DNA from 2 places in the Pseudarthrobacter sp. CC12 genome. Region 1 is predicted to be linked to the other one. Evidence: riboswitches for the same ligand, from Rfam matches in the RefSeq annotation. Region 1 holds a riboswitch; the other holds the start of a gene.
What was found. Region 1 has a riboswitch for cyclic di-AMP ahead of PV772_RS09605 (M23 family metallopeptidase). Riboswitches for the same ligand answer to the same signal wherever they lie in the genome.
Positions count from the first base shown of each region.

Region 2: another riboswitch for cyclic di-AMP. It lies ahead of PV772_RS16460 (C40 family peptidase); the one in region 1 lies ahead of PV772_RS09605 (M23 family metallopeptidase).

Region 1 is NZ_JARDJH010000010.1:26,492-30,338, reverse strand. It holds gene PV772_RS09615 (cytochrome c oxidase assembly protein) at 1-539, shown strand, start outside; gene PV772_RS09610 (TlpA disulfide reductase family protein) at 582-1,202, opposite strand; cyclic di-AMP (ydaO/yuaA leader) riboswitch at 1,363-1,534, shown strand; gene PV772_RS09605 (M23 family metallopeptidase) at 1,536-2,342, shown strand; gene PV772_RS09600 (DUF305 domain-containing protein) at 2,339-3,019, shown strand; gene PV772_RS09595 (DUF3105 domain-containing protein) at 3,070-3,705, shown strand; gene PV772_RS09590 (cytochrome c biogenesis protein CcdA) at 3,760-3,847, opposite strand, start outside.
Region 2 is NZ_JARDJH010000026.1:37,686-41,532, forward strand. It holds gene PV772_RS16445 (NTP transferase domain-containing protein) at 1-276, opposite strand, end outside; gene PV772_RS16450 (HNH endonuclease) at 332-832, opposite strand; gene PV772_RS16455 (NlpC/P60 family protein) at 1,104-1,877, opposite strand; gene PV772_RS16460 (C40 family peptidase) at 2,041-2,715, opposite strand; cyclic di-AMP (ydaO/yuaA leader) riboswitch at 2,786-2,980, opposite strand; gene PV772_RS16465 (M23 family metallopeptidase) at 3,092-3,847, opposite strand, start outside.

The DNA.
Region 1 (3,847 bases):
CCATCCACCCGGGGTTCATGGTCCCCCTGTTCCTGCTGAGCTTTTACGGCGTGTACTTCTCTGGGCTCGCCGATCTGCTGCTGCCCAGCTGGTACGGGCACGTCGGGCTGGAGTTGCTGTTCCTGCTCGCCGGGATCCTCTTCACCGTGCCGCTGATCTCGGCCGACCCATTGCCCACCCGGCAGACCCATTTTGGGCGGTTGATCGATATTTTCGCGGAAATGCCACTGCATGCCTTTTTTGGGGTGGTCATCATGATGGCTACCGATCCGATGGTCGAATTCTTTGCCGTCCCGCCCGAAAGCTGGAATATCAATCCAATGCAGGACCAGGGAGTTGCCGGCGGGCTGGCATGGTCCTACGGGGAGCTGCCGGGGGTACTGCTGCTGATGTTCATCCTGGTCCGGTGGCAGCGGGACGAAGCCAGCGGGTGGGCCCGGTCAGAACGGGCAGTAGCCAGCGCCGGCGGCGATGCGGACATGGATGCCTACAACCAGTACCTGCAGCAGCTGGCCAACCGGCCCGAACGGCACCGCTGAACCGGCCCGGCCTGCCGCGTCGTTACCTTCCGAACACTTCCCTTACTGTCCGGCAAGCGCCGATACGATGAGCGCCTTCAGGGTCCCTTTCTCGGAGATCCCGAGGATCCTCGCGCTGACCCGGCCCTCCCGGTCCAGGACAAGGGTCGTGGGAACGGCGCGCGGCGGCACATACGTCGTCATGGCCAGCAGGATCCCGCCGTTGCTGTCATCAAAACTTGGATAACCCACCCCGAACGTGCGTTCAAAGGCAGCCGCAGTCGGCGCATCGTCCCGGACGTTCACACCATAGAACAGCACTCCCTGGTCCCGGAATTCATTGTTCAGCGCGACCAGGTCCGGCGCTTCCTTCCGGCAGGGAGCACAGCCCGCGTACCAGAAATTCAGGACCACCACGTTGCCCGCCCAGTCGTCCGAGGAGATGGTTTCCCCGCTGAACAGCGTCCCGGTCAGGGAAACTTTCGAACCGCGCGCGTCGGGACGGTACTCGTTGACTGAACCATCACCTGCGATGTAGTTCTTGTCATCCCCTGCGCGGGACTGCGCGGCGAGCGAATCCTCCTGCGCCCCGCAACCGGACAGGGCCAGCGCCGCAGCACCGAGCCCCAGAACAGCCCGCCGGGGCGGGCACTTGTCATCTCCTGCACGCTTGAACAGATCCACAGTCGTTGATTCTATCCCGCGTAGAAAAGGGAGCGGCGGGCGGCTGCAGGCGACTATCAGGTAAATCACAGGGTTATAACGATTCCAGGACCTGCCTGTAATGTTGATACAGGCATTTGTGTATCAGTGCCTTCGAGGCCGCACGCCCAACCCCGCCCGGGCCTCGAACACGACGAGCTTCACAGGCGGGGGCGGAGAACCCATCTTCCGGCAGCTGCGCTGCCTTGGGGTGAAGCCGGAGCTGAAGACTGCATCGAGCGGTTCGAGTCCCCGGCCGGGCTTGATCCTTGGCCCGAACCCGACAGCTAACTTCGCAGGCGCTGAAAGGACCCCATGCCGTCTTCCCCTGCCCGCGGCCGGCACCGTAGCCCGGTGCGAGCCGATGCCTGGCGCGTCGATTCTGCCGCTCCCCGGCACAGCCGGCGTAGGCCTACCAGCCGGGACTTCGCCGTCCTTCGACGCAACCTTCCGGCAGCGGCCACCATCACCGCAGCAATGCTGGTCGGCGCAGCGATCACTGCGGCCAATGCCGGCACGGGCGCTGACCGGCCCGCTGCGGCAGGCGTGGAACAGGTGGCCGCAATCGAGGTTCCGGCGCAGGCTTCGCCGGGCGCCAGCATCTCCTTCGACCGGTCCCCGGTGGCCACTGTCCCGGCCCCGGCCGTACCCGAGTCCCCGGCGGCCGGGTCTGCCGGGGCTTCGGCGCAGCTGGTCCCCGCGGCAGCTGTTCCCGCCGGCCCTGCGGCTTTGTCGGGGCTCGCCGCACCGTTGGCGAGCATGTCCGTAGCGTCGCCGTTCGGTTTCCGCACCAGTCCGATAACCGGGGGATCCGGGGAGCTTCACACCGGCCTTGACCTGGTGGCGTCCTGCCAGACAGCGGTGTTCGCGGCTGGAGCCGGAACGGTGGTCGAGGCAGGATGGTCCGTGTACGGCGGGGGAAACCGGATCGTGGTCGACCACGGCAACGGCCTGAAAAGCACCTACAACCACCTGGCCTCGATCGAGACGAGCGTCGGCGCACCCGTCGCCGCCGGGCAGCGGCTGGCCGCTGCCGGAACGACGGGCAACTCCACCGGCTGCCACCTGCATTTTGAGGTGCTCTTCAACGGCCAGACCGTTGATCCGCAGGGCTGGCTGTGACCGGGACGAACCTTGGCGCGGGCGCGGCAGGCCGCGCACCACGGCCGGTTCAGCGCCGCGGCCTGCTGTGGGCCGTCTTCGTCACCGTTCTCATCCTCACCGCGCTGGCTTTCTTCGCCATCGGCCGGCTGTCCGGCGCGCCGCAGCAGATCTCAGATGATGGACCGGATGCCGGATTTGCCCGTGACATGCAGGTCCACCACGCCCAGGCCGTGGAGATGGCCCTGATCATCAGGGATACGTCCACCAACGAAGAAATCCGCGCGGTCGCCTATGACATCGCGACCACCCAGCAGCACCAGAAGGGTCAGATGTTCGCCTGGCTGCAGGGATGGGGCCTGTCCCAGGCAGGCACCGCGGCGCCCATGGCCTGGATGCAGGCCGGGACGGGGCAGCACGGGGCATCCCATGACGCCTCTGCTGCCGCGGCACCGCAGACAGAGATGGAGGGCATGGCAACCCCGGAACAGATGCAGGCCCTCCGGGCCGCTTCCGGGACAGAGGCGGACCGGCTTTTCACTGATCTGATGATCCGCCACCACCAGGGCGGGGTGGCGATGGCCACTGCTGCCGTGAATCTCGCCGAGACCGCCCGCGTCCGCGACTTCGCCGCCGGCCTGATGGAAGCGCAAAGCGCTGAAATACTGGCTTTGCAGGATCTGCGCGCCCGACTTTGACCATCCGCAGCCCATTCCGGCCGCACCAGCGACGAAAGCGAGCCCACCTGATGCCCCAGCCCCGGCCCTCCCGCGAGGAACGACAGGCGATCCTGAAGGCCCTGCAGGCAAAACAGCGGGCCACGGCGCGCCGTAAAGCCTGGCTGCTCTACGGTGCGGCGGCGGTCGTCGTCGCCGCGATCATTGGTTCGGTGTCGTTTGTCGTCGTCGGCGAAGTACGCCAGCGCGAGGAAGCCAGCGCGGCGGCTTCCCGGCCGATAGAGGGTGAGCAGGACTTCCCGGACCAGTCCAGGAACCATACGAGGGAACCGGTCAGCTACCCCAGGGCCCCTGCCACCGGAGGGGACCACGCCCCGGTCTGGACCAACTGCGGGATCTACACCGCCCCCGTGCAGCAGACCCAGGCGGTGCATTCCCTGGAGCACGGCGCCGTGTGGCTCACCTACCGTCCCGACCTGGCTGCGGACCAGATTGCCGAACTGACCGCTGCCGCCGACGGGCAGCCGTATCTCCTGCTCAGTCCCGTCCCCGACCAGGAGGCTCCCATCGTGGCCACGGCATGGGGCAAGCAGCTGGCCTTGCAGACCAGCAGCGATGAACGCCTTGCTCCGTTCATTAAGAAGTACCGCCAGGGCCCGCAGACGCCTGAGCCGGGAGCCGTCTGCACCGGCGGTATCCAGGGCTGACAAGCAGCCGCAGGGCTGTCCTCAATGTCGGCTGACAGGTCACTGGCCAAATACTTAGACGGGCATGAGGAAGGTCCCTGCCAGGTTCTGCAGCTGATAAATCCACTTCACCCACAGCCCGGAGACCATCAGAACACCAAGG
Region 2 (3,847 bases), on a different contig from region 1:
AGCCGCCGGACCAGCAAAGGGCGGCTCCTCCCGGCATGCAAGCAGGTTGGCAGGGCGGACCGACAGTGGCAGCGGGTGGCCCTCCCCGGATTCACCCGGCAGGACTCCCGCATCGCCGACAACCACGGTCAGCCGGGCACCGGCCGCCGCGGCAACGGCGCGCTCCAGGAGGGTTTGGCCGTGGAAAACCAACGACTGCTTGGGCACGCCGCCCAGGCGCGATGATCGTCCCCCGGCAAGGATCAGGGCATCAAAAGCCAAGCTGTTCTTGTGCACTTCCCCAGCCTAGCGACCGGCACCCTTTCCGGCGCCGGGAGGCGCCGGGAAACTGTCAGGCAGCGCGCTCCGGCAGCAGGAACGGATCCCATGCGGGGGTCGGCTTCTCCAGTTCCTTGATCTGCCAGATCGTCCCGTGCGGCGGCTCGGGAACAAACCGAAGGGTCCACCCCATCTCGGCGGGAGTGTGGTCGCCCTTGACGTTGTTGCACCGCAGGCAGGCGGCCACCAGGTTCTCCCACGAATCGGCACCTCCACGCGACTTTGGGTGAACGTGGTCGATTGTGTGCGCAGCCTTGCCGCAGTAGGCACATTTGTGACCGTCCCGCCGGAGTACGCCCCTGCGGCTGACGGCCGTTGAGTGGTTGTACCTGGGCCGGATGTAACGGTTGAGGAGGATCACGGACGGGCGGCCCAGGACGTCGGTGGGCCCCACCACCGGGTCGTCCCCTTCGGCCACGACGCTTGCCTTGCCCGTGAGCACAAGCACCAGCGCCCGGCGGAAAGTGATAACCGCCAGCGGTTCATATCCAGCATTCAGAACGAGAGTGCGCATGCACTTACCTCTTCACGGCCGCACCCGTCAGGGGCACGAGGGCCGGCTGCCCTCGGCATGTCCGGGCTATGGATCGACATCACAAGAGTAAACAAAGAAGTGCAGAATCAGGTAATCGCCGCCCCGGAGGCCCCTTCCGTCACCATGCCAGGGAAAAGGCGGGGACGCCGGCGGCAAAGCCCTTAAGCGCAAAGGACCCCCGCCTTGCTGGCGGGGGTCCTCTGGCAAGCAGCACGCGGGCCGGCGTTGGTTAAGGCCGGCACAGGAATGCCTAACGTACGCGGATGGCTACCGGTCCGGAGCCAACATTGGCGCTGAAGACCACGGTGTCGTTGCCATTGAAGCCGCCGTGGACGGCCATGCCGTTACCGGCGTAAACGGCAATGTGGGCCATGCCGCCGCCACCGTCGGCGTAGTACAGCAGGTCGCCGGGCTGGGCCTGGGACATGGGCACGGTGTCACCCAGCGACAGGTAGCCTGCCGGCCAGTCGTGGAAATGGATGCCGACGGCAGCCAGTGCGTTGGTCACCAGCATGGTGCAGTCCTGGTGCACGCCGAGCTGGGCGTATGCGGCGGAAAGGATGGCTGCTCCCTTCCCGCTTGCGGAAACCTGGGCGGCGGGAGCAGCCGGAGCAGCGGCGGTAACAACCTTGACCGTGGCCTTGGCAGCAGCAACAGGCTGCGCCACAGGCGCGGGAGCAGCTTCCTGCACCTGGACCTGGGGCTCGGGCTCGACGACGGGAGCCGGCGTGGTGGTGACAGCAGGCTTCTCGTAGCTGATGGCAATGGTGGAAGCCGCGGAAATCGGGGCGTCGACGGCCGATTCAACTTCGAGCTGGGACGCCGGAGCGGAATCGCGCTTGACGTTGGCGTCGGCAGCGTTCGCTGCGAGCCCGCTGGTCAGGACCAGGCCGGAAGCCGCGGCGATAACAGCAGCCTGGCGGCCCATGCCACCGGCGTTGTCGCTGACAGCTTTGGCAATGATGGCGATCGAGTTGGTTTTGGTGACCTCGGCGCGGTGCCGTGCGGTAGCACGAGTCGTCATGAGTTCTCTCTTTCGTTTTTCCTTCGGACCGCGTGTAGGCAGGCAAAGGGGGCTGGACGCGCCGGCATCTTGGGGGTAAGCCGGCGCATCCCGAACGGGGATCTGGTTTCTAGCGGAAAAGCTGTGGGCAAAGAAATAGCCCTTGGAGCGCTAAGCCCAAGAACTACTTGTTGAGGTGGTAGTACGACGAGGTACCGGTGGCTGCGGGCGAGTGCAGCAGCGTGCCCTGGGAGGGGTTGAGCGCGCTGATCATCATGCCGTTGCCGACGTAGATACCCACGTGCGCGCCGCCGTTCTGGACAACGAGGTCGCCCGCCTGCGGGGTGGAGGTCGGGGTCATGATGTTCCACGCGTTGGTGCGCGGGATGCTGATCCCGGCCTGTGCGTAGACCCACTGGACGAACCCGGAGCAGTCCCAGCCGGTGACCGGGCTGGTGCCGCCCCATACATAGGAGTGGCCGATGCCGGTGTAGGCGATGGCTGCAATGCCGGAGGTTGCGGCGGAGACAGTCTCGGCAGCCTTGGCGGCGGGAGCGGCGTCCTGGCCAGCGGTGGCGGCGCGTTCGGCCGGCGCGGTGGACTGGGGACGTACCGCCTCCACCTTCGGAGCGGCGGTGGTCTTGACGACCGGGCGCTCGAAGGAAACCGTGGCCGTGGGGGCGGCCGTGACGGCCAGTGCCGTCTGTGCCGAGCCGGACTCGGTGGATGCAGAGACACCGGCGGTGGTGTCAGCTGCGTTTGCTGGCAGGCCCATGCTCAGGATCAGGCCCGATGCGGCTGCCACTACGGCAGCCTGGCGGCCTACGGTCCCGGCATTTGCACTCACGGCCTTGGACACGGCGTCCAAGGGGCTGGTGCGAACCGTTTGCGCACGGTGGCGCGCAGAATGATGCCGTGAAGACACGAAGGTAGCCTCTCCCAATGCCTGCGAGGTGAGCTGTCGGATTCGGATGGGAGTCACCCGGCCACGCAGCTTCCTGGGAAGCTGGTGACTTAACCCCAAGGCCTTCTGGAGAGAAGGCCAAAATTGGTTCCCCCGCCCCTGCCAGACGATGAAATGCGAACGGACCTTGAGCGGTGGCAGAGTTAGGCAATCCACTCAAGAGCGTCAACTTCGGAAAAGTTGACGCGAGTTAGACGGTACAGCAGTTTTGTTTCAATGTCACATTCAGGTCACGGCAGGTCGCTGCGATCTGAGAGTGGGCAATCATTCGTTACAGCCAGCCCATGGGGTCGACCACTTCGCCGTTGACCTGCACCTCGAAGTGCAGGTGGCAGCCGGTGGAGGCACCTGTGGTGCCGCTGAGCGCCACGACTTCTCCACGGGAGACCGTCTGGCCCACCTTGACGTTGAAGGACGACAGGTGGTTGTACGTGGTTTCCAGTCCGTTGCCGTGGTCGATGACCACCCGGTTTCCGCCGCCGAACTGGTGCCAGCCTGCGAAGGTAACGGTGCCGGTCGCAGCGGCAAGGACGGACGTCCCGCATTGAGCCACGAAGTCCTGGCCCCGGTGGAAGTCGCCGGAGCCGCCGGTAATCGGGCTCACCCTGTATCCGAACGGTGACGCGGTCACGAGGGAGGCTAGTGGTGCAGCCAGGGTGCCGGCCGACGCCGCCCGCGTGACGGAGCCGGCGGACTGGGCACTCAGGAGCTGCTTGAGCTTCCCGTCCGGGTCGGCCTGGGTCACGACGGCGGAGCGGCTGAAGTCGATCTGGGCACCAATATCGGCGGAAATCTGCGGCTGCGGGCTGACGGAGGAAGCTGCCAGGGGCGCGTTGCCGGACGCATCAGTGGCCATGACCGGGCTGGTGGCCGGCACTGTGACCGTCAGCACCAGTCCGGTGGCAGCCAGGGCGATTCCAGCCTTCTGGCCAATCCCGCTTGCGGCGGCGAACTCCGTTACCTGCCGCAGGGGCCCCCGACGGCGGCGCGCGTCGCGATGGAGATCGCGGGGGCGCTCCACTGCTGC